Regions from separate parts of the Arthrobacter sp. HLT1-20 genome, predicted to be linked through region 2. Evidence: riboswitches for the same ligand, from Rfam matches in the RefSeq annotation. Region 2 holds a riboswitch; each other region holds the start of a gene.

Region 1 (9,556 bases), on a different contig from region 2:
CAATGTCGGCAATCTCAAACGCCGCCTGCAGCTTTGCCATCCACGCCTGCAAAATCTCGTCCTGATTTTCCAACTGCTTCCTCATTCCTGCCCGCCGCACGGCACCGCAATGCCGTGGCTGCGGGCGTCATCCCACGTGTCGATGTCCGCGGTGATTCCCGCCGGGACAGCACATTCCTTGATAGTCACACTAGCAATGAGTGAACGCACAGACGCGTTCGCCAGCCGCTGTGACGCCCGTGCCGCGTCAACGGCAGCCCGCAGCGCCCGCGAGGGATAGATTCCGGCCAACGGCTGAAGCCTGCCGTTGTCCACGGCCACCACGGCACGCGGCGGCGCGCTTGGGCCAGATTCCAGGCTGGCTGCCTCAAGATTGTCTGCTTCAACCAGAAGCCGGGCAAGCGCAGCGGCGGCGGGCATGTCACACGCAAGGACCAACACCCTTTCCCCAGGGTCATCGCCCAGGGGCAGTGCTGCCAATCCGGCGGCAATTCCCGCGGCGGGGCCGGCATGGGGCGGATCTTCCTGCACGGCCACCACGCGCCCACCCGATTCCGTGGTTCCGAGCCATCCGGCGATGCTTTCCACGGGACCCACGACGGCGATCCGGGCCCGGGCGCCAGCGTCCCCGTGCGCTGCGGCTGGCTGGGCCCATTGTTGCGCAGCCTCGTGGGCGTCGATGGCCTGTGCCGCGGCCTGCACTGTACGTGCCAGCAGGGTGGTGCCCTCCACCAGGAGACCCGCCTTGGGCACGCCACCGAGGCGCCGGGAGAGTCCACCGGCCAGAATCACTGCCTGCATGGATGCGGTGTCAAAGTCAGCATGTGGCCATGTTACCGCGCGTAAGAGGAGCCCAAGGGACTGCTGGCGTGCGATTAAAGCAATAAACCCCGTCCAAGGACGGGGTTTATTGGGTGTAAAAAGTTCTTAGTGACCCATGGCGATGAATACGGGGCCTGAACCGACGTTGGCGGAGAAGATAGCGGTTGTGCCGCCGCCCCATCCACCGTGTACGGCCTGGCCGTTGCCAATGTAAACAGCGATGTGGGCCATGCCCATGCCGCCATCTGCATAGTAAATCAAGTCACCGGGCTGAGCTTCGGCTGCGGAAACCGTACGTCCCAAGCTCAAGTAGCCAGCGGGCCAGTCGTGGAAGTTAATTCCAGCGGCAGCCAAGGAGTTGCTGGCAAGTGCGGTGCAGTCCTGGCCAACACCAATCTGAGCCAAGGCGGCGCTGGCGATGGTTGCGCCAATTCCACTCTTGGTAACAGGCTTTGCGGCAGGTGCTGTTGTGGTGACCGTGGCAACCGGTGCTGCGGCGGGTGCCACGGCCTCTTCTGCAACAGGTGCTGCAACAACGTCGCTGCTCTGTGCCTCTACAACTACCGGCGCCTCAACAACAGGGGCCGGGGTGGAGGTGATTGCGGGGGTGGCGAAGGAGATCTTCACCGTGGAAGCTGCCGTGATGGCGGACGCGAGTTCCGTCTTCATGTTCAGCGTGGTTGCACCGTCAGAAGCGCGCTCCACAGTGGGAGTAGCCGCGTTTGCTGCGATACCGGATGTGAGTACCAGTCCTGAAGCAGCTGCAATAACAGCTGCCTGACGACCAACCCCGCCGACGTTGGAGCTGACGGCTTTCGTGAGGGTGGAGATCGGGCTGGTCTTAACAACCTCGGCGCGGTGGCGCCCGAGGGCAGTGTTTGAAGCCAAGAAGGATTCCTCTCCCAATGCCTGCGAGGTAAGCTGTCGGATTCGGATGGGAGTCACCCGGCCGCTCCACGTTATGGCGCACGTTTAGAATCACTTCTTCTACGTGGTTTAACGCTTCGCGGCTTCACCCCAAGGACTTCTGCACTAAATGCGAAGCCCGATTATTGGTTCCCCCGCCCCTGCCAGACGATTGATACGAACGGACCATGAGCAGTGGCAGAGCTAGGCAATCCACTCATGGGCGCCAGCTTGATTCGAAGTTGGCGCGATTACGACGTTACAACAGATTTTTGCCAATGTCACGTTCAGGTCACGGTCAGGTGACTAAGTCGTAATCAAACGTAGCCTGTGGATGGATTAAAGCCAGCCCATGGGATCGACGGTTTCGTCGTTGACGATTACTTCAAAATGCAGGTGGGGGCCGGTCGATGCGCCGGTGGAACCGCTGAGGCCTACCACGTCGCCACGCTCAACCTTTTGGCCAACCTTGACCGAGTTGCTGCTCATGTGGTTGTAGGACGTTGAGAGCCCGTTGCCGTGGTCCACCACTACGCGGTTGCCACCGCCGTAGGTGTGCCACCCCGAGAAGGTGACGGTTCCGCCGGCGGCTGCAAGTACGTCGGTGCCGCTCGCAACGGCGAAGTCCTGGCCGGTGTGGTGTTCGTCAATCTGGCCCGTAATGGGGCTGATGCGGTCACCGAACGGGGAGCTTGGTGCCAAGGCCTTCAGGGGCGCTGACAGCGTTCCCTTGGAGGCGGCAGGGGTGACGTTGGAGGCTTTGACCTTCAACGTTTCCTTCAACTGGCCATCGGCGTTCAACTTGCTGCCAATTTCCGGGGCCGCAAAAGTAATGGGAATATCCGCGGATGCAGTGACTAAAGTCTGCGTCGACGCTGCAAATTCCGGTTCCAGCTGCTGCTGGTCAATGCCCTGGGCAGAGGGCAGGGTGACGGCCAGTACTAGACCCGTGGCGGCCATGGCGACACCCATTTTTTGGCCTGCGCCGCTGGCGGCGCCGGCACGCATCAAAGCGGCTACGGACACGCTCGATGATGAATTGGCACGCTCTGCGGCAAGTGCTTCGCGGCGACTGCCGGTGGTAGCTACAAGCTCATGAGTTGCCGGCGACGACGCGCGACGGCGTCCCCGCTGCTTAAACTCTGACACTAAAAACCTCTCTATGGGTGCACCTGCGAAGTTAGCTGTCGGATTCGGATCAGAGAGTGAAACTTTTGATCCGGCCCAGCCTCGAGACACGCGTCTATCCATGGCGCCGTCCAAAAGGACAACGTCAGCGAAATAGTTTGCTGTGTTTCGATTACGGGCTTCACCCCAAGGCAGGCTGCAAGCCTGCCAAAAGTGGTTCCCCCGCCCTTGCCTGAATGTTTGCTGTCCGTTGTGTGAAGGCAAGGTTCGGTGTCGCACAACGGTAACGCTTTGATTACAGCGCCTGTTTATTACTATACGGTACGAGCGGTAAACGTAATAATTCCGTTACCTTCGTTATCAATAACTGTGAGTCAGCTCATAGAGACAAAGATGTGTGAGGCCACCTCGGGCGGCAGTTCCAAGGCGCCTTCGATCCCGGGAACGCGGACCGAAATGTACTCCCCCACCTGGGCCAAGGAGATTTGCGCTCCGGGGCGCAGTCCGCCTTCGTCAAGCTGAACCAGCAATTCCGGATCCACCTGGATGCGCTCGGACAGCCTGTGAATGATTACCTGCTGCTCCGGCGAGTAGCTGGTCATGGCGTCCACGAGTGTGACGAGTCCGGCGGCAAACAGGGGCGAGATCTCCCCGCCAAGTTCTTCAAGTCCCGGAATAGGATTGCCGTAGGGGGACTCTTCGGGCCGGCCCAAGAGGTCAAATAGGCGCTGTTCCACGCGCTCACTCATCACATGTTCCCAGCGGCAGGCCTCCTCGTGGACGTACGCCCAATCCAGTCCGATCACATCGGAGAGCAGCCTTTCGGCAAGCCGGTGCTTGCGCATCACGCGGGTGGCTTTGTCGCGGCCGGCGGGTGTCAGTTCCAGGTGCCTGTCACCGGACACGATGACCAGGCCGTCACGTTCCATGCGGCCAATGGTTTGTGAAACGGTGGGACCGGAGTGGTGCAGGCGTTCGGCAATGCGCGCCCGCAGGGCCACAATGTTCTCTTCTTCCAACTCCAGGATGGTCCGCAAATACATTTCGGTCGTGTCAATCAGATCGGCCACGGCAGTATCCTCCTGTTGTTGAGTGAGATTTTGGGCAAAGCCTTTTCATCTCTACGTTAGCCTGAGTGGCGCTACCGAAGGAAACCTGGGGCGGGAGCGCGCCACGCGCCGGACGTACGGGGAACCCCCACTGGCGGACGCTTTATTCCATACATGTCAACATTTTTCCGCTGAGCGAACTTCTACGGCAGAATTGGCAGCAGCCCTTGGGGCTTAAACCAACTTCCATCTTTTACTTTTTGGAGCAACTTGTGAGCGAATCCACGCCCCTCACCATTCCCGCCAATCTGCGCCCGGCCGACGGCCGTTTTGGCGCCGGCCCCTCCAAGGTTCGCCCCGAGCAGATTGCGGCACTCTCCGAGGCTGGCGGAACGCTCCTGGGCACCTCCCACCGTCAGGCGCCCGTCAAGAACCTTGTAGGCGATGTGCGCAGCGGCCTGAAGGACTTCTTTGGTGCCCCTGACGACTATGAGGTCATTCTGGGTGTTGGCGGCTCCACGGCGTTCTGGGACGTTGCAGCCTTTGGCCTGGTGGAGAACAAGGCCCAGCACCTTTCCTTCGGCGAGTTCGGCTCCAAGTTTGCTTCCGCCACCAACAATGCGCCGTTCCTTGCCGCATCCTCCATCATCACCTCGGCCCCCGGCACCCGACCCGTGGCTGTTGCCGAGGCCGGCGTGGACACGTACGCGTGGCCGCAGAATGAAACCTCCACGGGCGTGGCCGCTCCCGTGCAGCGCGTTGCCGGCGCGGACGACGGCGCCCTGGTGCTGGTGGATGCCACCTCCGCCGCCGGTGGCTTGGCCGTGGATGTCCGCCAGAGCGATGTTTACTACTTTGCCCCGCAGAAGAACTTTGCCTCCGACGGCGGCATCTGGCTTGCGCTGTTCTCCCCGGCTGCCCTGGAGCGTGCGGCCCGCATCGGTGCCTCCAACCGCTGGGTTCCTGACTTCCTGAACCTGACCACGGCCATTGACAACTCCTTGTTGAACCAGACGTACAACACCCCGGCGCTGTCCACACTGGTGACACTGAACAACCAGGTCCAGTGGCTCAACGCCAACGGCGGCATCGACTTCGCCTCGGCACGCACAGCCGATTCCGCAGGCCGCTTGTACTCCTGGGCCGAGTCCTCCCCCGTTGCCTCCCCGTACGTGGTCAACCCGGAAGACCGCTCCAACGTCATTGTCACGATCGACTTCGACGAGTCGGTGGACGCGGCGGCGGTGGCCAAGGTGCTGCGCGCCAACGGCATTGTGGACACCGAGCCCTACCGCAAGCTGGGCCGCAACCAGCTGCGCATTGCCACCTTCGTGGCCATCGATCCCGAGGACATCACGGCACTGACCAAGTGCATCGACTACGTCATCGAGAACATCTAACTCCACCCCTGACCAGGGCACTAAGAAGGCGGCTTCCACTGTGGAAGCCGCCTTCTTTGTGCCCGCCCCAGGGCATCGGCGCGCCTTAGTGGTTGGCTGTCGGGTGCCGTTGGTGCCCGTGCTGGCCAGGTCAGCTGCGCCTTTAGTTGCGCTGCGCCTTTAGCTGGACGCGTCGTCCATAACGAGATCGCCGTCGTCGTCGTGCCCGTCGTGGGACTCGTCGTCAGCGTGACTGTCGTCCGCGTCGGAGTGGGCGTCGCCGTCGTCGGTATGATCCGCCGCTTCCGGCTGGTCGTCAACCGGGGTATGCTCCTCGTCGGGCGCCGGCTGGTCCTCGGGGCGGACCCGCTCGGACCAGGGCACCCACGGCGGTGCCAGGACCGAATCGTTGGTGGGCAGCATCCCCACCTCATTGACCGTGGCGGCTTTGCCTCGGGAGACCCTCGCCAGGGTGGCAAACCACACCCAGCCGCCGTATCCGGGCAGCTGAGATTCAAACAGATGCGTCACGCAGCGGACACCTTCACTGCGGGCACCGAGGTGCCGGCCAATGTCGCCGTCGTTGGCAATGCTCCGCACGGCAGCCCGCGCCGTTGCCACGTCCGCGGCCAGGAACGCGTCGGGCTTACCCACGCGCCAGGTGGGAACACCCGGGCGCGGCGTTGCTTCCGGAACTGCTGAGGCGTCTGATTCGCCAGAAAATTCGGTCATGGTGGGCACCGTTATGCGTCGAAGTTGTCGGCAACCTTGCGCAACGCTGCGGCAATCTTGCTCGCGTCACCATCAGGATACTTGCCGTTGGTCAGTGATCCTACAGAGTGCTCAAGCAAGGACACCAGGTCCTGCACAATCGGGGCAAGGTCGCGGGCCGGCATGCGCTTGGCCTTGGCCACGGACGCGCTGCGGTCCAAGATCTTTGCAGCCATGGCTTGGGCGCCTTTGCGGCCATCGGCTACGCCAAATTCCATCCGCGTTCCGGGCTTGATGTCGCCCGCATCCGCCGGCAGCGCATTGGCGCGCAGGAAAACCTCGCGGCCGTCATCGGCAGCAATGATGCCGAAGCCTTTTTCGTTGTCGTACCACTTCACTTTGCCGATAGGCACTTGCTTACCCCTTAAAAAGTTTTGTCGGTGGAAATCACATTCTGTGCCTGCGCGATGACTTTCCGCAGTACTCCGGGCCGTATTTTGTGGCAGCCGGGACCTACAGTGACAGAACGTGTAGCAACACGCATCCCTACATTACCGCGTTGACCCCGGCACCGCGGCTTTGCGCCCCAACTGTCCGCTGTTAGCGTTATGTTCATGAACCCCCACTTTTCCGCACCGCAAACAGTGAGCCGTGGCTGGCAGATGTTCAACTATGCGGCCATGGCCATGGCCGTGATTGCCTTGATCGCCTTGATAGTTGTCCTGATCAGCAAGTGGGCTGGCGGCACCCCGTGGCCCGGCTTCAACTGGATCTCCATGATCGCCCTGCCCGCGGCGTTCCTCATGATGGGCGCCAGCGTGATGCGCTCCGTGGCCATTCGCCGCCGCCTCTAGCCGGCCACGAAACCGCGCTGCTTCCACCCATGGGCACCCTGGCGGATTTGGCCACCGAGCTGGCCCACCGCAGCGACGAGCAGCTGCTCCGGCTCTTCACCCTGCGCCCGGATGCCATCAATCCGCCGGTTGCCACCTTCGCCGCCCTGGCAACACGGCTGTGCGGTCCCGGCAGCATCCTCACTGCCCTGGACGCACTCAATGCTCCCCAGCTGCACGCACTGACGGCCCTGCATTCACCAGCCGCGGCGGGCACGGAAGCCGCACAGGCCGCACTGGCGCAACTGCATGAGCTGGCCCTATTGACGGCCGTTTCCCCCGATCCCGCGGACGACGCCGGAACCCCGCAATTCCTTCCCCTCGCCTCCGTGGGGCTCGTCTTGGGCGAAAGCCCAGGTTCGCCGGCCCACCCGGCCGCCACCGTGCCCCACCCTGAGGTCCACGACGTCCGCACGGCCCTGCGCAACAACGCAGCGGCGAGCGCCGCCGAGTCTCTGTTGAGAAACATCGCCGAGCTGGTGGAGTCCATGGGGCACACTCCCCTGCAAGCCCTGCGGGATGGGGGTGCGGGCGTGCGCACTGTGCGGAGGCTCGCCGCTTGGCTGGAACTCGATGAAGCACAGCTGTGCTTTTATCTCGATCTGGCGGCCACGGCGCACCTGGTCTCCTTCGACCGCGCGTCCAGGCAGTGGCGGGCGTCAGCGCCGGACTGGCCGCTGTTGGCGCGCCCGGCCCAATGGTTGGTGCTGGCCCAAGCCTGGCAGGGGAGCAACAGGCTCCCCTTTAGCGGTGCGCTAGGGACGCCGGCAGCAAACAGCCCGGCAGCAAAACCGCTGGCCGCGTCGTCGGCGCTCCCCCACCTTGCCGCCCTGCGCCGCAGGGTTCTGGGCGCCCTCGCAGCCCCGGAACTGGCCATGCCCGGCCGCAACCCCGAATCGCCAAACATGTCGTACGCTCCCACTCTTGCCTCCGTGGTGGCGCAGCTGGATTGGCGGCATCCACGGCAGGCCCCTGCAGTGTCGGCACTGGTGCCGGGAATCTTGGCCGAGCTGGAACTTCTGGGGCTCACGGGCGCCGGGGCGCTGAGCATCCCCGGCCGGTGCGCGGCCGCTGCCGATTGGCCAGCGGCACTGACGGCGCTGGCATCCACCCTGCCGGCCCCCCTTGACCACTTTGTGATTCAGGGTGACCTGACAGTGGTGGCACCGGGCTTTCTGGCGCCCACCATCGCAGCGGAGTTAAAGCTTTTGGCAACCGCGGAAGGCAGGGGCACCGCCGGGATCTTCCGCATCAGCGAAGAGTCCCTGCGGAACGCCGTGGCTGCGGGAAGGAGCCACGAGGACATTCTGGGGTTTCTTCGCAGGCATTGCAGCACCGGGTTGCCCCAGTCCCTTGAGTACCTGATCGACGCAACTGCCAGGCACCCGGCCTCAACTGCCCCGCCAGAGTCGCCGGGTTCGCCAGAGCCCCCGGGAGGAACACCACAGCGCGGTCCCCGCAGAACCCCATCACCGCCACGGGAGGCACCCCGGCCAGCCGACGACGCGGTACATGTTTTGATGCGCGCCCAGCTGGCCCAACTCCGAAACAATCCTGTGTGGGGCACCGCCGAGGCTGGTGAGGCCGGGCCGGCGCTCGTCATGGAACTATTGCGGCAGTCCATTGCGGGCGGCAGCAGTGTGTGGCTGAGCGCGGTGAACGGTTCCGGGGACGGTGAACGGGTGTTGCTGGTGCCGCTCTCCCTTGAGGGTGGCTTGCTGCGGGCGCGGCTCCACGGCACCGGACATGAAAGGCATTTCAGCATCCACAGGATCACGGCAGCGGAACACAGCAACCGGGGAGAGGCGCAAGGTTGATGGCTGACGGCCCCTTGATTGTTCAAAGCGACAAAACCATCCTGCTGGAGGTGGCGCACCCGGATTCCACCGAGGCCCGCCACGCCATCGCCGCATTCGCAGAGCTGGAGCGCGCCCCGGAGCACATGCACAGCTACCGGATCACGCCGCTGGGGCTGTGGAATGCCCGGGCCGCCGGGCTGGACGCCGAGCACGTGGTGGACACCCTGTTGAACTATTCGCGCTATCCGGTGCCGCATGCGCTGCTGCTGGACATTGCCGAGATCATGGCCAGGTATGGGCGGCTGCGGCTGGAGCAGGATCCGCAGCACGGCCTGGTGCTCCGCAGTGACGACGAGCTGATCCTGGCGGAGGTGTGCCATGCAAAAAAGGTGGCCGCGCTGCTGGGTGCCCGCATCGATCCTTTGACGGTGGTGGTTCACGGGACAGCCCGCGGCGAGCTCAAGCAGCTGCTACTCAAGGCGGGCTGGCCCGCCGAGGACCTGGCCGGTTTTGTGGACGGCACCAGCCACCCGATCGCCCTGAGCGAGACCACGGGAACAGCCCCCTGGACCCTGCGCCCTTACCAGCGTGTGGCCGTGGAGAACTTCTGGGCGGGCGGCTCGGGCGTGGTGGTGTTGCCCTGCGGCGCGGGGAAGACCATTGTGGGTGCCGCCGCCATGGCCGCCTCCGGGACCACCACGCTCATTCTTGTCACCAACACGCTTTCGGCCCGGCAGTGGAAGGCCGAGCTGCTCAAGCGCACCACCTTGACGGAATCGGACATTGGCGAGTATTCGGGTGCCGTGAAGGAGCTGCGCCCGGTCACGATTGCCACCTACCAGGTGCTCACCACCCGGCGCAACGGCAGC
Region 2 (9,556 bases):
CAGGCACACGCTGCTTCCCGCGACCTCTGTGGAGGCGCCCCGGGGCCAGGTGCTCCTGATTCAGGCCGACGGCCAGGAACGGCGCACGGCGCTTTCGCTGGCCTTGACGGGCCGCATGAAGCCCTCCACCGGCACAGTCTCCCTGGGACACGAGAGTTCCATGGCATCGCTGCGCCGCCGCAGCGCCATTGTGGACGCCCCGGATGTCAATGCCCCCGAGAACCACCTCACGGTGCGGTCCCTGACCTCGGAGGATCTGGCCCTGGTGCCCTTGAAGTTCCGCGACCGCACCCGCCCCACGGAGTGGCTGGTCAGGCACGGGTTCCGCGACATCCTTCAGAAGTGGGTGGAGGAACTTGAACCCGCCCGGCTGCTGCACCTGCAACTTGAATTGGCGCTGGCCAACAAGGACGTTGACGTGGTGGTGGTGGACTCCCCCGACCGTCACACGGCTGACGTCGCCGCCTGGCTGCCCCTGCTGGAGCAGACGGCCAGCGGCACCATGGGCCTGGACCCTGACGCGCCCGCCGACGCGCCGCTCAGGCCCCTTATGGTGATTGGCGTGGTGGGGCGGCTGCCCGATGAATGGGGCGGTTCTGCCGCGGTTGCCGGCAATGCCCTGAACCATCCCCTGCTCGACGGCGCGGAGCCCCCTGCCGCCGTGGTGACTGAACCGAACCGGGCAGAGGACACGGCGCCCACAGAGGACGCTGAGCCCGCCGAGGCAGCTGCGGAGGCAGCCGCCGCCTCCCCCGCCGCAAAAACTGAACCGCCCGCACGCGAAACAGCAAAGCACACCACGGAGGAAATCCAGTGACAGTCTTCCGATTGGCTATGTCCGAGCTCAAGCGCATGACCGGCGGGCTGTTGCCCAAGCTCACCATTGTGGCCATGGTGATGGTCCCGCTGCTCTACGGCGCCGTGTACCTGTACGCCAACTGGGATCCGTACGGGAACCTGGACCAGCTCAAGGCTGCCGTGGTGGTCCAGGACGAGGGCGCTGTCACCAAGGACGGCAAGGAACTGCACGTTGGAAAAGACGTGGCGGCAAATCTGGTGGAGGGCCACAAGTTCGACTGGCGGCTCGTGGACACCCCGGCCGAGGCCAACGAGGGCGTGAAGAGCGGCGACTTTGCCTTTGCCCTGGTCATTCCGAAGGATTTCTCGGCCAATCTGGCATCCCCGGAGAACTTTGACTCGGCCACCCAGGCCATGATGAGCGTGACAACCAATGACGCCAACAACTACCTGCTGACGTCCATTGTGGATAAGGTGACCACCCAGGTCCACGCGTCGGTGGCGCAGCAGGTGGGCCTGCAGACGGCCAACTCGCTGCTGAGCGGGTACGGCACCATCCATGCCCAGCTGGTGAAGGCGGCCGACGGCGCCAAACAGCTCGCGGCGGGGGCCACCACCCTAGACACGGGGGTGGGGACGCTGAAAACCGGCACGGGGGAACTGCAGAACGGCACCAATGACCTGGTGGCGGGCCAGTCGAAGCTTGTCACGGGCGCCAAGCAGCTCCAGGCTGGTGCCGCGGCCCTAGACAAGGGCCTGGGCCAGCTGGAGGCCCAAACCGCAACATTGCCAGATGACACCCAAAAGCTCTCCGACGGCGCCGCCGCTGTGGCGGCCGGCAACGCTGCGTTGAATGACAAGGTCCAGGGCGCCATTGGGACCGCCGGGAAACTGGATGCTGCCGCTACCGCAGCCATCAATGACAAGCTGGCGCAATTGGTCAGCGACGGGCTTCTCACTGATGCGCAGGCGGCGGAGATCCGCTCCTCGCTGGCCGGCGCCGCCACGAGTCCCACCGTCACCGATTTGAAGAATACGCTGGCCGCGGACGCTGCCGACATCCAAAAGCTGGCCAGCGGATCCGCAGCCGTGGCGGACGGTGCCGCGAAGCTGGCAGCTGCCACGCCCACACTCACCGCAGCGATCACCCAGGCCCATGCCGGGACCGGGGACCTGTCCACGGGTGCGGCAACCCTAGCCGAAGGCCAGGAAACCGCCCTGGACGGGGCAAACCAGCTGGCGGCCGGCGCCACCAAGCTCAACAACGGTGCCGGCGATTTGAAGGACGGTTCCAGCACGCTTTCCGCCGGTGCCGCCGAACTGTCCAAACAGTTGCTTGGCGGTGCGGGGTCCGTACCGGATCCCACTGACAAGGACAGGCTCAACGCAGCAGGGGTCATTGCCGATCCCATCCGCGTGGATTCCATCTCGCAGGCCAAGGCCGCAAATTACGGGTCCGGCCTGGCACCGTTCTTCCTGGTCCTGGCGCTCTGGATTGGCGCGTTCATGCTGGTCCAGGTCATGCGGCCGCTGACTGTGCGCGCCCTGGCCTCCAACGCCCCGTCCTGGAAAATTGCTGTGGGCGGCTGGCTGCCCTTTGCCACGGTTGCCACAGGGCAGGCCCTGCTGCTGTACGCGGTGGTGAAGTTTGGGCTGGGGCTGGAGCCGAGCCACCCGTGGCTGACCTTGGGCCTGTTGCTGCTGGCCTCGCTGGCGTTCACAGCCCTGATCCAGGGAATTGTTGCGCTTTTGGGCACGCCGGGGAAGTTTGTGGTGCTGATCCTGCTGGTGCTGCAGTTGGTGTCCTCCGGTGGCACCTTCCCCTGGCAAACAACGCCCGAGCCGCTGCACATCATGCACCAGATCCTGCCCATGGGGCATGTGGTTGAGGGCATGCGCCACTTGATTTACGGCGCTGACTTGGCACCATTGATACCCATAGTGCTTGGCTTGCTGGGCTACACGGTGCTCGGCCTGCTGTTTGCCTGGGCAGCCGTCAACAAAAAGAAAACCTGGACGCTCAAGACATTGATGCCGGAGATCGAAGCCTAGGACCCAATAGCCTAGCGCGGCACCACAAAGTTGTTCAGCTGGGCGTCCTGGCCGTCAAGGGTTGCCCAGTCGCCGGTGTAGTCGAAGACGGCGAACGCGCTGGTAGGGAAGCCGGACGCCAGGTCCATGTAGGCGTCCTGGTCCGAATCCCGCGAGGCTAGGCGCAGGGCCAGGGATTGGATGCCGGGCATGTGGCTGATCACCATGAGCGTGTTCACGGTTTCCGGCACATGGTTGATGACCGAGAGCATGGAGGTGGCCCCGGCGGCGTAGAGCGCTGTCTCGAGCTTGGGGGTAGGGGCCTTATCCGCCAATTGCTGGCATACCCAGGTGCAGGTTTGCCGGGTCCGCAGGGCAGAGGAACACAGGATGAAGTCCGGGAGCACGGAGTTCTCCACGAGCCATTTGCCGGCCAGCGGCGCCTCAGTGTGACCCCGCTGGGCCAGCGGCCTGTCATGGTCCTCCACACCCAGCGGAAAAGCCGCCTTGGCATGGCGCATCAAGATCAACTTTTTAATGTGGTGTTCGCTCATGTTCACAGTTTAGTGACACTTAAAGCAGAACGACGGCGGTTGCCGCGCCCGAGGGGCCCCAATTGCAGACGCGCCAGCGGCTGGAATTGGGGAGGGCGCGGGGACTAGATGGAGTATTCGGGGGCGGCCCAAACAACCACTTCGGGGTGCTCGTAGAAGCGGTAGCCTTCGCCGCGCACGGTGCGGACCGTGTTGGCCAGGCGGCCCAGCTTGGAGCGCAGGCGGCGGATGTGAACGTCGATGGTGCGTTCGTTGGGGACCTCGTCGGCGTTGCTCCAGAGGCCCTCAAGGAGTTCGTCGCGGCCCACGGTGCGGGTGCCGTTTTCCACCAGATAGTTCAGCAGCTCGAATTCCTTGAACGTGAGGTTCAGGGTGTCACCGTCGAGGTGCACTTCGCGGCGGGCCAAATCGATCAGGACGCCGGTGGGGCGCTGATCGGCAACCGGGACGCGGACCGCTTCCTGGCGCTGGCGGCTGGACACTGTGGGGTCACCGAAGGTGGAGCGGACCACGTCCAAGGCGGTACCAACGGCGTCCGACGGCGCAATCGCCACGGCTGCATAGCTCTGGGCCTGCGGTACAAGGGTTTGGGCGTAGGCGCGGATGTCCTGGGCCAGCTTGGCCAGAGATGTTCCGGCGGCGGCAGCAGTGTCCTCGTCAACGCCAACGTAGAGCACGAATCCGCGGGCCACATTATCCGGACTGACGCCGCGCAGCTTGTCTCCGCCGGCAATCACCGGGGTGGGCGCCGTCATGGGGAAGCCCTCGGCGGCGGGGACAGCACGCAGCCGGGAGGTGGCAGTGGCCAGGTCGGGGCGGTAGGCGCCTGCATAGCCGGGGTGCTCCGCATGGGCAGAATGGGCCAGCGAACCCTGGCCGGTGTTGCGGGCAACCGCCTTGGCGGCGTTTCGAACAGAGATGTGGACGTATCCGGATGCTACTGACATTGAACTACCTAAGGTCTATGGCCGTACTGGACGGCGCGAATGCTTCCTTCAGCTTTGAGAATCCAAAGCTTTATTGCCCTCTTTACGAGGGCCAGCCCATGGGCCAAGGCCTGAAATTTGCCATGTGTTGCTACATCCCCCAATGGCTTCCAGGTATTGCGATCTAGGCCTGCATTCGACAACTGTGCAAAAGCTGTCCCCTCGCTTCGAGGCGGACATTTGCTGCTGCTGCAGAATTCACTGAGTGGGTGTTCACATACGTCAGTGTCCTACGTAACAAAGCAATCTTGCAAGTAACAAAGGCCCCAAACGTCCAGCATGTGAGATTGTGCTCTATTTTGTGACCAACCTTACATTGTTGCTTTGCTCTCAGTTTGGTGGAAAATGACGATTTGAGACAAACAAAATCATCACATTGACAAAAAACGCGCGCATAAATTCTGCATGAACCCTTGTTTTGATAATTATATTCAAACCGCACTTTTGCACGACTAGGATGCCCTCGACAAGTTCTCGGAGACACCCAGCTTGTTCCCAGTTTTTTACGCTAGGTAAACAAATGTTTACCTAAAGCGCTGGACGTAGGACCTTGGTTGACTGGGAGTACCTCGTGGCTGGCAGCTAGCGGTGGAGTGCCCGCGCCAAGGCGAACGGGCGGATAGCCGCAATCTGCTCCCGCAAGGTGACGTTGTTGCGCTTGTTCAGCATCCAGAGCGCAGCCAGACCGGCAAGAACGGCAACAGCGGCCCCCATGCCCAGCGACCAGCGGGGGCCGAATTCCGTGGCTATCCACCCCACCAGCGGCGCACCTATGGGCGTCCCACCCTGCATCACCACCATGTAGACGGCCAGCACTCGGCCGCGCATGGCGGAGTCGGTGGTCAGCTGCACGGTGGTGTTGCAGGCGTTCATGAACGTCAGCGATGCCAGCCCCACCGGCACCAGGGCAATGGCGTAGAGGGCAAAGCTGGGCATGAAGGCTGCCACGCCCACCGTCATGCCAAAGGCCAACGCACCTCCCACGATGTAGAGCATGCGCATGGTCTTGCGCCTTGCCGCCAGCAACGCGGCAGCAAGGGTGCCAATGGCCATGACGGAGCCCAGCAGCCCATACTCCCCCGGACCCACATGGAATACGGCTGTGGCCATGAGCGCGTTGGTGATTTGAAAGTTCATCCCAAAGGTGGCCACCAGGAACACCAACACCATGATCATCATCAAATCCGGGCGCTGCCGGATGTAGACAAAGCCCTCGCGGATCTGCCCCTTGGCCCGGGGCACCCGCACGGCAGGAATGAGCTCGCTGGTGCGCATGCGGCACAGCGAAACGATCACGGCCGCAAAGCTGGCGGCATTGATCAGGAAGGCCGGGCCGGTTCCCACCAGTGCAATGACCAGGCCGGCGACGCCGGGGCCGGCAAGCCGGGCCAGGTTGAATGATGCGCTGTTAAGCGCCACGGCGTTGGGCACATCCTCCTTGGCAACCACCTGGGACACAAACGCCTGGCGTGACGGGGCATCGAAGGCGCTGGCCACCCCCAGCAGGGTTGCCAATACATAAACGTGCCACAGTTGTACAGTCCCCGTGACAACCAATATTCCCAACAAAAGCGCACAAATTCCCATGGCAGTTTGGGTGAGAAGAAGCAGTTTTCTTTTGTTGACGCGGTCGCCCACCAGCCCGGCGTAGGGCCCCAGGAACACGATGGGCAAAAACTGCAGGCCGGTGGTAATACCGGCAGCAGTGCCTGAATTATTGGTCAGGACTGTCAGGACCAGCCAGTCTTGGGCAACGCGCTGCATCCAGGTACCAATGTTGGACACGAGGGCTCCGGTCACCCAGAGCCGGTAGTTGAAGACTCTCAGGGAACGGAACATGGAACTCATCTAGGCGCTCATCTCCTGCAAAATCAGAGCCGCCTCATGCAGCGTTGCCCGCTGTTCCGGGGATAGATCCGCTACGCGCCGGGCCAGCCACGCGGTTCGTTTAGAGCGTGCCCGCAGCAGCGCGGCGGCTCCCTGCTCGGTGATTTGCACCAGCACCTGGCGCTTGTCCTGCGGGTTCACCTGGCGGCTCACCAGCCCGGCCTCAGCCAAGGCGTTCACTATCCGGGTCATGGAAGGTGCCTGGATCTGCTCCCGAGCAGCCAACCAACCCACTGTCTGCGGCCCCCTGAGTACGGCCGCCAACACCGAATACTGCCCGGGGCTGATCTCCCCCGTGGCGGCCTCGGCCCGCAGCCTTCGGGAGGTACGCATCACCGCCACCCGCAATTCAGCCGCCAAGGGCGCCACGCCGATCGGCTTGCGGGCCACCAATGGTGCCTTGTCCGGCGTCGTAGTGCTAAGGGAAGGTTCGGTCATCACGGGTCAGCTACCTAAAGAAAAAGTTTCGTATCCTCTTGCTTCCCACCCTAGATGCTTAGCATTGCTAAGTAAATGACGACTTGCTCACCTTGCCTTCCGCCTTGCTACAAACGTTGTTACCAAAACGTGACATAGCCCAGAGTTTGAGTTAGGCTCATATTTGTGCCGGCTGAATCATCCACGATTTTTGGCACAAATGGACGGACCGCCGAGCTCTGCCGCCGCCCATTTCCCTCCATTCCCATGGCAGAGACGGGGGACCCAATCTTTGCGGGCCTTCCACCTGGAAGCCCTTGGGGTTAAGCCAACGCAGTCCTTACAAGCAGTGAACTCTGCCTGCCATTACTGCGTGGCCGGATTCTCTAGTCCGTTCCCGACAGCTCACCTCGCAGGCGTAGAGAGGCTACAACTATGTCTGCATCACTGCAGCGCGGCCGTCGTCGCGCCGACTCCACCCGCCGCCCAACCATTTTTGGGCTCGCCGCAGCCAGCAGCGGAACACGCGCAGCCAGCAAGTCCTCCCCCGTCACGGCCACAGCCAAATGCCTGGCTGCCGTGGCAGTGCTGGGCGCCTTGGTAGCCGCCGGATCCGTGGCCCAGTCCGTGGACAACACTGCTGCCACGCAGGGCAACACCAGCCTGGTCGCCGCCGTGGACCGCTCCGTTCCGGCACCTGCCGTGTCAGTTCCCACGGATGCCGCCATCAGCTTCCCCGGACTTGCCGTCAGCTCATCGCCGAAAGCTGCCGCCACCACGCCTCCCGCCGTCAAAGCCGAGGCGGAACAGGTCAAGGCCGTGGCCGCAACGCCCGCGCCTGCCGTTGCTGTGGACGATCCCGCAGCAGCCAAGGCCTACGCCGCAGGCCAGATGGCCGCCCATGGCTGGGGCGCCGACCAGATGAGCTGCCTCACCCTGCTCTGGCAGCGCGAGTCCGAGTGGCTGACGTCCGCAGAGAACGCCTCCAGCGGCGCCTACGGCATTGCCCAGTCCCTGCCCGCTGACAAGATGAACAGCGAAGGCCCCGACTGGAGCACCAACTACCAGACACAGATCCGCTGGGGCCTGGGTTACATCGAGGGCCGCTACGGCTCACCGTGTGGCGCCTGGGGCCACTCCGAATCCGTGGGCTGGTACTAACACACGTGTTTTAGGGGCTGGACGGGCTGCTGCCGGTGACTTTTAAGGGCCTCTTGCGAAAAATGCCGCCGTTCCCGCAAAATGCCACCGGTCTATCGTTGGCATTTTGCGGGAACGGCGGCATTTTTGGTTTCTGGGGTTGAGCGCTACTCCGCTACGCCGTAGAGGCGGTCGCCGGCGTCGCCCAGTCCGGGCACAATGTAGGAATTCTCGTCCAGGCCTTCGTCAATGGAGGCAAGAACCACGCGCACATTGTCGCGGGCGCCGTGGGCGGCCTCGAGCTTGGCGAGGCCTTCCGGTGCGGCCAGCAGGCAGATGCAGGTGATGTCTGCGGCGCCGCGGTCAAACAGGAACTTGAAGGCTTCGATCAGGGTGCCGCCGGTGGCCAGCATGGGGTCCAGCACGTAGACTTGGCGGCCCGTGAGGTCCTCGGGCAGGCGCTCGGCGTAGGTGATGGCCTCGAGGGTTTCCTCGTTGCGGGCCATGCCCAGGAAGCCGACCTCGGCGGTGGGCAGCAGGCGCGTCATGCCCTCCAGCATGCCCAAGCCGGCACGCAGAATCGGCACCACCAGGGGTGTGGGCTTGCTCAGTCCGGTGCCCACAGTGGAGGTCACGGGCGTCTCAATGTTGACCGGTTCAACGCGCACTTCACGCGTCGCCTCATAGGCCAGCAAGGTGACAAGTTCTTCGGTCAACTGACGAAAAATGGGGGACGGAGTGTTCTTGTCCCGCAGAACAGTCAACTTGTGGGCAATCAGCGGATGATCCGCAACCAGTACGCGCATGAATAAAAGCTACCATTGAGCCGTGCCCAACACCGAGAAATCTCACACAATCGAGACCACCGCCACGGCTTTTCACGCCCAGTGGATGGGCATTGCGCTCACGGAGGCCCGCCGAGCCCTGACCACAGGCGACGTCCCCATTGGCGCCGTCGTCCTAGGGCCCGACGGCGGCATCCTGGGTTTGGGGCGCAACGAACGTGAAGCGCACGGGGACCCCACGGCCCATGCAGAGGTGGTGGCGATCCGGGAAGCCGCGGCGAAACTGGGGTCCTGGCGGTTGAATGACTGCACTCTGGTGGTCACGCTGGAGCCGTGCACCATGTGTGCCGGGGCCATTGTGCTGGCGAGGGTGCCGCGCGTTGTTTTTGGGGCGTGGGATGAGAAGGCCGGGGCGGCAGGTTCCGTGTTTGACGTGCTGCGGGAACGCCGGCTCAACCACTGGGTGGAAGTTTTCCCGGGTGTGCGCCAGGACGAGTGCGCGGCGCTGCTGAAGGACTTTTTCAGCGGACACCGCCAGTAGGCGTTCACGGCTCAATCTGGAGCGGCAATTTGGAGCGGCTTTGACGGCATCGCGCAGGAGACCCGAGTGATTTCCTGTGCCCCCACACGATTGTTCCGTCCGGTGTCATCGCACCAGTCCAGGTCGTAAGGGTAGGCGGCCACCATGCCCTCGCCGGGGACGGCATCAACCGGGAGGTTCACGCTCATACTAAACCCGCCGGCGTCGTTCATGGGGGCCAGCAGCTCAACAATTTTTGTTCCGTAGCGGTTGTACACCTCCACTTGGATCTGGGCGCTCTCGCCGTACCGCGGGTTGCAGCCGGCGTCGTCCGCACTGACGGTGACACTACTGCCGGGCTTTGCCGTGGCGGGGCTGAGCGAGAACTCCGGCGGGAAGCACGCAGGCGCCATCCCCGACTTCGAACAAGCCGCCACG
Region 3 (9,556 bases), on a different contig from region 2:
TAAGACCCAAATTGCCCTTAAATCAGGGAAGTTGATGCTCCAATCGCCCAGTAAGAAGTCACCAAACCGTATCTCTGCAATGGCAATTAGCCATCTGTCGGACAGGAAGGAAACCGGGCCCTGAACAACACATGTCGTTGATGCACGACGGCCCGCTATCGACAACCGGTGACATGCCGTCGATGATGCCGATGAACCTGCAAACGGCCACCAAACAGCAGCTCCGGCGCTACGCTGCAGGACCTCATCACGTTTTACTCACGTTATTGAACGAAAACCCACGGCAATCCTTGGCATGTCAAAGGGGCCCTGTTGTTCCGCACTCCCCCGGAAACACACGGTTTTTGACGTGAAACGATCACTGTTGGCATGAGACTCCTGAGTTTCTCTTGGCCGCCGGTTCGAGTCCGGCCCGGGGCACCAAATGTGGCTCTGACCTGCGGTTTTACTTTTTTGGCCGGGTGCGTCGGGGGGCCGAATCACGTTTTACTCACGTTTTTGAACGAAAAGTTGGTCACGAAATTGGCTCCAACTCGGCCGATTCAGGTTCAATTTGCTCTCATATTTCCCGACCAGTGGACAGAAAATCCCCTAGATTCCGCGATTGTTCCTGGCTTGGACGATCGTGGAATGTGACTACCAAGAATTGGCCCTCCGTTCGCCGTAATCTCGGCATTGAGGACCGTCGCTTAGCCAAGAACTTCCCTTGAGACTGCAGCCAGCACGGCGCGGGAGATTCGATCTTCCGGCCCACGTAGTCGGGCAATTTTGCCGTGAACTACCAGCCCAACGGTGGGCTGCAGCAGGTCCATTCCATGACGATTGACTTCCAGCCAGCCGGACCCCCCAAATCGTCCCGAAAGGGGTTGCCGGGACGATTTGGAGGAGTGGCGTCTTGTGATCCGGATTGTCTGCAAATTGCGAAAGGTACTGACCTGAGGAGAGAAGGGCATCGGCATCCGAATGTAACGGAATTATAACTTTTGAAGCTTTTTGGTTAGGCTTGAATAAATACATGCCCCTTAAGGGTATGTTCGTGGCCGCTTCGCCAAACCCCGTCGGCGGATCACGACCGTTCATTTTCTAGACGGGGACGGAGGAACCACCGCCGGCGCCTTAGTGCGCCTTGGGGTGAAGCGCGCTCAACAATCCAAGCCTGTACGGCTATGCGTTGAGCGGGCCGGGCAGACCCCTCGCCCGAATCCGACAGCTAACTTCGTCGGCGTCGAGAGGACCTTATCTATGCCTGCCCGCCGCCAACACGGCCGCCGCCGTGCCACCGTCTCCAAGACTTCCCCGACCTTGCCTGGACGCCACTGGACGTCTCCAGTTGAAATCAAATCCAAACACGTCACGGGCCGAAAGCCACTGGCACTAGCTGTGGCAGCGGCAGGATTCATTGCCCTAACGGCACTTCCCGCCGCACATGCCGAAACCAACCACCTTTCCTCTGCGGTGACCGCCAGCGCCGCCACCTCGACAGCGCAACCGACAGTGACAGCGGACAAGGACGTCGTGCTGTCTTTCGCTCAGCCGTCTCTTGTCAGCAAACCGGCACCAACGACAGCCCCCGCAGGCGGACTGCAGCCAGCGGCTGCAGAAAAGACCCCTGTGCCGGTACAGGCCCCAACAGTACCCACACCACCCGCACCGGCACCAGAAGCTCCTACTGCTAACCCGTCCTCGGGACTGGTGCCTCCGTTGGCCTCACTGACGGTCACCTCACCCTTCGGGTATCGGACCAATCCGTTGAGCGGCGCTGGTGGAGAACTGCACAACGGGATCGATTTCGGGGCGGCTTGCGGCACTGCCGTCTTCGCTTCGGGGAGCGGGACCGTGACAGAGGCTGGCTGGAGCCAGTACGGAGGCGGAAACCGGATTGTGGTTGACCATGGTGGCGGGATCAAAACCACGTATAACCACCTAGACAGCATTGGCGTCAGCGTCGGCCAGCAAGTCAGTGCAGGCGCGCAGATTGCTGGGGTTGGGTCAACGGGTAATTCCACCGGATGCCACCTTCATTTCGAGGTCGTCGTCAATGGTCAAACGGTCGATCCGGCACCGTTCATCTGATCGAATCCCCTCCTTCTTGGAAGGCACCGGTGTAAAAAGTGACATGTGGGGGTCCTGGTGGCCTTCGGGCCACCGTGACCCCTCCCATTGGCCAGGCACGCAAGGGCGAATTCACTGATAAATCATTATTGAGCTCATCCAAGTAGCGTGCTGCATGCTAACGCCGGGTGGATAACGGGCTGCTCCGAGAGAACCTATGATCTCCTGTCCAAGACGATCGTGGTACCCAGAACCTGTAACAACAGAACAAACAATGGGTAGCCGGAGATCGGTGGAGCAACGCCCCAAGCAGACTATGACTGAAGGCTGAGGCGACTCTAGGATCAGGACCGTGAAACGTCGCGGTCCTCAATCGTTGAGCGCACTGGCGGGACCCATCAGGGGCAGTGTGGTTGCCTTCATGGGCCAGGTTCTCGCCTGCATGCCCAAGGGTGGCAAGTCAGCGCTTCTTGGGCGTGGCACGTCCAGCCACGATGGCACCTGCAAACAAGAGGGCGGTAGCTGTGGGGTATCCGATGAGGAGATCCTGCATGCCGGGCGGACCCCCGGTCACGGCGACGTGTGCGATCCAGTGTGAGAGTCCGACCAGAACACCCACGGCCATGATCACCTGGCCGCTCCTGACTAAAGGCGGTGACGACGGTAGCCCCTGTGGGCGTCATGACCGGGGAGACCATTATTCCTGTTCTGTCCTTTCTAGGGCGGGTTGCTTAGCCGTTAGTGCCACCAGAGCATGCAGCCCCGGGTTCTGGCGTCTGCGGGCCCATGGCGTAGGCCTTGACGAACACGGGAAGTCGGGAATCATCGGCATTCGGTACGGTGAGCTGAGTACCCCACGCGGAGGCAGTGATGGACGCTTGTTGGTCCGGATTGGGGCTGAGGAGGACGTAGGGTTTTCCCTTGACCAGGGCAGTCAAGGCACTGACGTCTTTCTGGGAAAGGTCTGGCTTGTAACTGATCCAGACCGCCCCGTGTTCGAGTGAGTGAACAGCCCGCTCCTCATCGACTGGGTCTGAATAGATACCGCAGTTCGTCCACGTTGCTGAATGGTCACCACCAACACCGGGGACGTGTGGGTAGCTCACGGGGGTTTGGACGTGGTTACGGGTAAGGTTCGGGTACGTCTGGACCCCAGTGATCGGGTTCTTGGCGGCCGCAGCCGTCTCCTCGCGGGCCTGCATAGACCCGGTAATGACGAATGCGACTATGGTGATGACGGCGACGGCCAGCAGGCCAAATCCGCCGTAGACGAAAAGGTTCCGTCGGCGTTGTTTCACTCGGTGCGTGGCGAACACGGCATCGATTTTTGCCTTGCGTTCGACTTGTCGGTCCTTGGCGTTACTCATTGCTGTCTCCTTGGAGTAGACGGGGTCGCGGATATATCGTCTGAGTTGGTGGTGCGTATGGGATCTACGGTTGAACGAGGTTTGCCTCGCCAAAACAGGAATGCGGTGGCACCGGCGAGCAGTAACAGGCCTGAAACCCAGGTATTCACCCGAAGTCCCAAGATGGTGTTGGCATAGTCGGAGCGCAGCAGCTCGAATACGAACCGACCTGAGGTGTACAAGACGACATAGAGGGCAAATACGGATCCGGCCCCGAGCCGGAATTTCTTGTCAAGGTAGAGCAACAATCCTGCGGCGGCTAGGCACCAGAGGGATTCGTAGAGGAACGTTGGTTGAAAATAGCCCAGAATGATAGGGGCTCCGTTGCTGTCCAGGTAGGCGCGGCCGGTGCTGAAGTCCATTTGGTGGATCTGTAGTTTCCAGGGCACTGTGGTCGTGTCGCCGTAGAGTTCGTTGTTGAACCAGTTCCCCCAACGTCCGAGGCCTTGGGCGATCAGTAGCCCGGGGGCTGCGGCGTCGATGAGGGCGGTGAAGGAGACTTGGTTGCGTCGGCACCCAATGTAGGCGCCGAGAAGTCCCAGTGTGACGGCACCCCAGATGCCCATTCCGCCATCCCATATCTTCAGGGCGTTCCAGGGATTCATCCCTGGCGCGAAGTACAGTTCTGGGCTGGTGATGACGTGGTAGATCCGTCCGCCGGCGATGCCGAAGGGGACGGCCCAGATTGTAATATCCAGGATTGTTCCGGGTTTGCCTCCGCGGGCGATTAATCGTCGTCCGGTAAGCCAGACGGCAATCACAATGCCTGCCAGGATGCACAGGGCGTAGAAACGGATGGCCAGTGGCCCCAGTTGCAGTGCACTGACCGTGGGTGAGGGGATGAGTAGGGGTGTGAGCGCGATTGGATTCATGGGGGCCGTCTTACTTGAGGTAGGAGAAGACGCCCATCATGCCGCGTTCGGCATGATAAGCGTTATGGCAGTGGAAGAGCCACTGCCCCGGATTATCGGCATCGAAATAGACGGTGACGGTCTCTTTGGGACGGACTATGACTGTGTCCTTGCGAGCCCCGGTGGCGCCGATTTGGAAGGTGTGACCGTGAATGTGCATGGGGTGCCACATTTCGGTGTCGTTGATGAACTTCACCTCCACCCGTTCCCCGACCTTGAGGTCAAAAGCCTTTTCGAAGGGTTTGGTCATGTCAAAGCGTTGGCCGTTGATACCCCAGTCGTAGTTCGCCATTCCGCCACTTAGGCGCAGCTCGTGGGTGCGATCCGGTGACTTGGACGGAAGGTTCAAAGCTGGGTCAGCGGTAAGCTGGCCACCGTCAACGACCTTGCCGCTCAGCGTTTTCGGGAGAGCCTCTTTCCCGGGTGCTGTTCCGCTTCCGGTGGTAACTAGGCCGTAAGTCATCTGGGCTTTCCCCTCGGCAAGGGCCAGCACGGGGGTGTAGCCGTCCTGGACGGTCAGGATCGCGTCGATGCGTTCGCCCATCCCCAGGACGACGGCGTCCACGTCGGTGTGCTGGACGGGGAATCCATCGGTGTGAGTCAGAGTCAGTTTCTGGCCCGGGACCCCAACCCGGTAGGCGGTGTCTCCTGCGGCATTGATGATACGTAGGCGTATCCTTTCCCCCGCCGTGGCCGTGAAAGTCTCCGGGTTCTCCGGCTCACGGCCGTTGAACAGGTGGAGTGGGAAGGCGACGTCCCCGGCGTCACCGCCGAGGAAGTCGCTGCTGGCGCCCATGAGCATGTGGCCCATCACCATTCCGCCGTCGCCTTCGCCGTGGTTCATGCCACCCATACCGGCCATACCCTTGGAGAGCTCTTTGATGACGTCCTCTGGGGTGCCGGTGACGCCGTCGAGCCAGTCATCCAGGATGATCACCCAGTCCTTGTCGTACTTCAAACTTTCTTGAGGGTCTTCGATGATCAAGGCACCGTAGAGAGCCCGTTCTCGTTGCATTTCCACGTGTGAGTGGTACCAGTAGGTTCCCGGGTGGGGCAGCTTGAAGCTGTAGGGGTAGTCCTTGCTGGCGCCAATCGCGGCCTGAGTGAGTCCAGGGACACCATCGGCATCATTACGTAGGGCGAGTCCGTGCCAGTGAATGCTGGTGGGCTCGCTGAGCTTATTGGTGACGGTGACCTTGAGTTGGTCACCGGCTGTGCCGCGCAGGGTCGGTGCGATGAGGGCGCCGTCATAACCCCATGTTGTGAGCGTCTTCCCCGCCAGGGTGGTGGAGAACAGGCCGGGGGTGAGGGCTTTGGTGACGGTCTTTTCGGTGGAATCCCGCCGAGTTTCATAGTCGTTGATGAGTGGGTCGGTAGGAAGGATTCGGTTGGTTTGTCCGGTTGCTGGCGGGGTGGGTGTGCAAGCTGCCAAGGCGGCCGCTGCGGTGGCCGCGACGGAGAGCCCCAGGAAGGAGCGTCGGTTTAATGTGTGGCTCATGAGGTGTTCCTTTGAAGAATGTGGGCCTAGACGACGGTGAGGTAGGTACCGGAGAGGTTTTGCAGCTGGTAGATCCACTGCATCCAGACTCCGGTGACCATCAAGACGCCGAGGACAATCAGCATGCTGGCTCCAGCGATGTTGACAATGCGGATGTGGCGACGGATGAAGCCCAGAATTTGGGTAACCCAGCCCAGGCCGAGGGCGACTAGGAGGAAGGGTATGCCCAAGCCGAGGCAGTAGATGAAAGCCAGTATTGCCCCGCGCCAGGCATTGCCGGAGGAGATGCTCAGGGTCAGAACGGCGCTAAGTGTCGGGCCCATGCAGGGTGTCCAGCCCAGGCCAAACACAATGCCCAGTAACGGTGCCCCGCCAAGTCCGGTGCGTCGAGTGAGCGTTAGTTTGCGGCTCTGTTGTAACCAAGAGAACTTCCCCAGCAACACCAGTCCCATGACGATCACGACAACGCCCAGGACGCGCATGAGAGGGTCCTGCCATCGGAAGAGCCAGGAGCCAACCATCCCGAAAGCAGCCCCGTAAAGGGTGAACACGGCACCGAATCCGAGGATAAACAGACCCACCCCTGCCACCACACGCCGGCGATTGCGCGCCTGGTTCGGATCGGTCAAACCAGAGACGTAGCCGAGGTAGCCAGGAACGAGGGGCCGAATGCATGGGGATAGAAACGAGACGATACCGGCAATCAGGGCCAGTCGTATGGCGACGAGGAGGGCGCCGGAGGTTACCGTCGTGGCGAAAAACTCTCCGGTACTCATGTTGCTAGGATGCAGCTGGCTGGAATGTTGCTCCGCCGTCGGTGGAAACTTGGACTCCATTGGTAGTGGCCGCCCAAATCCAGGGTTTGCCTGTGGTGCCGGCTAGGGCAGTGATGGCTTCGACTTGGCCCGTGATTTTTCCTCTCTCGGTCCATGTCAGTCCTGAATCGTTCGAGACGTAGACGCTCCCATCCGGAGCAACACCGACAGCTTCCGTCGGGGCTTTCATCTCTGAGTCAGCAAACGCGGCGAACTGAATGATGGGTCCCTTGGGTACGAGTTCCCAGGTTTGCCCGGCGTCGATTGAGCGTTGAATTCCCGCTTCGGTGGTCGCCAACACGACGGTCGAGGCGGGGTTTCCGGCCAAAACGGCAGGCGAGAACGTTGCGGGCGAGGTAGACCACGCTATTCCATCTGTGCTGGTGCGAAGTTGCCCGTCGAAAGCGACCAAGCTGCCGCCGCTAACGGTCAGGGCGTGGAAGTCTGACTGGCCGCCTCGGGAGACCTGTTGCCAGGTCTTTCCCTCATCAGTGGATTTCACCAGTCCGAGGGGGTTCGGCAATGAGGAATCCGGCCCGGGGTGACCGGACGCGTAGTAGGTTCCCGGCTCGGCAGAGGAGGTGAATCCCATGAGATCGATGGTATTTTCACTGATTTTTTTCCGCGTTGTCCCTGTTGCATCGAACAACCCATCGTGAGTGGCTAGAAGGACCTTGGTCGAGGAGGGGTCCACATAGATCCCGTGGACATGATCGCTGCCCACTGCCGCAACAGCTTGCGGATCCGGTGGTGTCGAACAACCAGCCAGCACGAGAAGCGTGAGCGTTGCCACGATCGCTGTAGTGCGGGCAGGCGAAAGGAAGAAGCGGGGTTTCACAAGAACTCCAAAACATGCTGATCGAAAAGATTGAAGGTGGTGGCGGTTCTAACGTCCACGAACCGCCACCGTTAGTTGTCAGCAGCAGTCAAGGACTACAGCGCCGCCAGTAAGTCCTTCATGTCTTTGATCTCGGATTCCTGTGAGGCGACGATGCTCTTCGCCAAAGTCACCGCGTTGGCGTTCTTGCCGCCGGTAACCTCGGACGTGGCCATTGCCACGGCGCCTTCATGATGGGCGATCATCTGGGTCAGAAACAGCTTGCTCGCCTCCGCCCCCTCGGCGGCCTTGAGCTTGTCCAAGTCGGCCGCCGACATCATGCCGCTCATGGAGTGATCGCCGGCCATGACCGTTGGCTCGGTCCAGCCGGTGAGCCAGGTGGTCATTTTTTTGATTTCCGGGTCCTGGGCGGCCTTGATGTCCGTGGCCAATGCGGTGATCTTCGCATCGAGGCCAGTCTTGGCGAGCATGATGTCGCTCATCTCCACCGCCTGGGTGTGGTGGGGGATCATCATTTGGGCAAACATTGTGTCTGCGGAATTGTGTTCGCCCACCGTAACCGGCGCTTGTGTCGTCGTGGAATCGCCATGGTTCATGCTTGGCATGGATCCGCCGTCGGTTCCGGTGGAGCATCCTGCCAGGGCGATCATGGCGGCAACAATGGTGGCTGAAACGGTCAATGATTTTTTCATAACAAACAGTCCTTCACTTAAACTTCTCGAATATCTAGCAGTTGCCCTAGCTTTAAGGGCACACGAATGAGGACCCGTGAGAGATACACGGGACTATTCATCGGTTTACGTTCTGCTGATCGAGAGTTGATTCAGTGACGGCGGATCGGGAACACGGCCAGAGGACTTGTGTCCAGCAAGCACCAGAAAAGCAGATTCGGTCGAAGGAAGCACAAGCGTTCCGGGCAGAGGCAAATTCACCACAGCTGTGGCGAGGCTTGGAATGCAACTCTGGTGCATGTCCATGGATGATTCACATCCAGTGGAGGAACAGCCGCAGCCCGTCAGCGCAGTCGATGGCGCATGAGCGGCGCTGCCAAGCATTGCGTGTCCTTCGGACACTGGGTGCTCCGACACCGGAGTGCTTTTGACACTGACTGTTTCGGTGGAGGCGTTCATCATACTGGGAGAAGCCATGGATGAAACGGCTGCTCCGCCCATAACATGCATCCCGAAGATCCCGCCGATGACAGCGAACGCAAGAGCGATCATCCCGCCCCAGCGCAGGAAGGATCCCAGCGTGGGCGTGTTACTTGGCAGGCCCATGGTGAAATCCTTTCTGTAGTTCCTCTGGAATCCAGCTAGTCGTTGTGAATTGTACTGACCCAAGCTGGGTGAGAGCTTCGAACAGTCCTATTGGACGTCGGTGGGGTTGAGTTTGAGGCGCCGGAGCAGTTGGGCGTTCAGTGCCACCACGATGGTGGATAGCGACATCAAAACTGCACCCGCGGCCGGTGAGAGGACGATGCCAGCAAAGGCCAACACACCGGCGGCCAAGGGGACCGAGATGACGTTGTAACCGGTGGCCCAGACCAGGTTCTGCCACATCTTGCGGTAGCTGGCATGGGAAAGGTCCACCATGGACAACACCGCCCGTGGGTCATTTCCGGCCAGGACTACTCCGGCGGATTCCATGGCGACGTCGGTGCCAGCGCCAATGGCAATGCCAACCTCGGCCCGGGCCAAGGCAGGGGCGTCGTTGACACCATCGCCGACCATCGCGACCTTCAACCCTCGAACCTGCAATTCGGCGACCTTCTGATCCTTATCCTGAGGCAGAACCTCAGCGAACACCTCATCGATATGCAGCTCAGTAGCCACGACTGTGGCGACTTGTCGGGCGTCTCCGGTGATCATGGCGACCTTGATGCCGCGGTTTTGCAGGGCTTGAATGGCTTGGCGGGACTCTTCGCGGATTTCATCTTCCAAGGCGACGGCACCAATGACGACGCCGTCCCGAATCACGTGCAGGATGGACGCACCACGATCCATCCATGCTGCGGTGGTGTCCGCGATGCCTGCGGG

The links. A riboswitch is a leader RNA that binds a small molecule or an ion and turns the genes downstream of it on or off. The one in region 2 is predicted to bind cyclic di-AMP.
Region 1: another riboswitch for cyclic di-AMP. It lies ahead of ACX80Q_RS07390 (M23 family metallopeptidase); the one in region 2 lies ahead of ACX80Q_RS17750 (aggregation-promoting factor C-terminal-like domain-containing protein).
Region 3: another riboswitch for cyclic di-AMP. It lies ahead of ACX80Q_RS10285 (M23 family metallopeptidase); the one in region 2 lies ahead of ACX80Q_RS17750 (aggregation-promoting factor C-terminal-like domain-containing protein).

What each region holds. Positions count from the first base shown of each region.
Region 1 covers NZ_JBTNDR010000009.1:108,333-117,888, reverse strand. Annotated here, with positions in the region: gene ACX80Q_RS07405 (DUF6457 domain-containing protein) at 1-73, opposite strand, end outside; gene mobA (molybdenum cofactor guanylyltransferase) at 82-801, opposite strand; gene ACX80Q_RS07395 (NlpC/P60 family protein) at 928-1,710, opposite strand; cyclic di-AMP (ydaO/yuaA leader) riboswitch at 1,715-1,933, opposite strand; gene ACX80Q_RS07390 (M23 family metallopeptidase) at 2,068-2,754, opposite strand; cyclic di-AMP (ydaO/yuaA leader) riboswitch at 2,882-3,112, opposite strand; gene ACX80Q_RS07385 (metal-dependent transcriptional regulator) at 3,231-3,926, opposite strand; gene serC (phosphoserine transaminase) at 4,178-5,305, shown strand; gene ACX80Q_RS07375 (DUF3027 domain-containing protein) at 5,465-6,016, opposite strand; gene ACX80Q_RS07370 (cold-shock protein) at 6,028-6,408, opposite strand; gene ACX80Q_RS07365 (hypothetical protein) at 6,610-6,849, shown strand; gene ACX80Q_RS07360 (helicase-associated domain-containing protein) at 6,879-8,705, shown strand; gene ACX80Q_RS07355 (DNA repair helicase XPB) at 8,705-9,556, shown strand, end outside.
Region 2 covers NZ_JBTNDR010000052.1:7,936-17,491, reverse strand. Annotated here, with positions in the region: gene ACX80Q_RS17780 (ABC transporter ATP-binding protein) at 1-817, shown strand, start outside; gene ACX80Q_RS17775 (YhgE/Pip family protein) at 814-2,850, shown strand; gene ACX80Q_RS17770 (SixA phosphatase family protein) at 2,862-3,383, opposite strand; gene ACX80Q_RS17765 (winged helix-turn-helix domain-containing protein) at 3,488-4,330, opposite strand; gene ACX80Q_RS17760 (MFS transporter) at 4,952-6,217, opposite strand; gene ACX80Q_RS17755 (MarR family winged helix-turn-helix transcriptional regulator) at 6,218-6,694, opposite strand; cyclic di-AMP (ydaO/yuaA leader) riboswitch at 6,910-7,106, shown strand; gene ACX80Q_RS17750 (aggregation-promoting factor C-terminal-like domain-containing protein) at 7,109-7,834, shown strand; gene upp (uracil phosphoribosyltransferase) at 7,981-8,619, opposite strand; gene tadA (tRNA adenosine(34) deaminase TadA) at 8,642-9,139, shown strand; gene ACX80Q_RS17735 (hypothetical protein) at 9,151-9,396, opposite strand; gene ACX80Q_RS17730 (hypothetical protein) at 9,389-9,556, shown strand, end outside.
Region 3 covers NZ_JBTNDR010000015.1:89,124-98,679, reverse strand. Annotated here, with positions in the region: cyclic di-AMP (ydaO/yuaA leader) riboswitch at 1,064-1,237, shown strand; gene ACX80Q_RS10285 (M23 family metallopeptidase) at 1,381-2,073, shown strand; gene ACX80Q_RS10280 (hypothetical protein) at 2,405-2,650, shown strand; gene ACX80Q_RS10275 (DUF3105 domain-containing protein) at 2,784-3,419, opposite strand; gene lgt (prolipoprotein diacylglyceryl transferase) at 3,416-4,330, opposite strand; gene ACX80Q_RS10265 (multicopper oxidase family protein) at 4,341-5,867, opposite strand; gene ACX80Q_RS10260 (cytochrome c biogenesis CcdA family protein) at 5,894-6,643, opposite strand; gene ACX80Q_RS10255 (F510_1955 family glycosylhydrolase) at 6,648-7,406, opposite strand; gene ACX80Q_RS10250 (DUF305 domain-containing protein) at 7,616-8,212, opposite strand; gene ACX80Q_RS10245 (DUF6153 family protein) at 8,318-8,797, opposite strand; gene ACX80Q_RS10240 (copper-translocating P-type ATPase) at 8,885-9,556, opposite strand, start outside.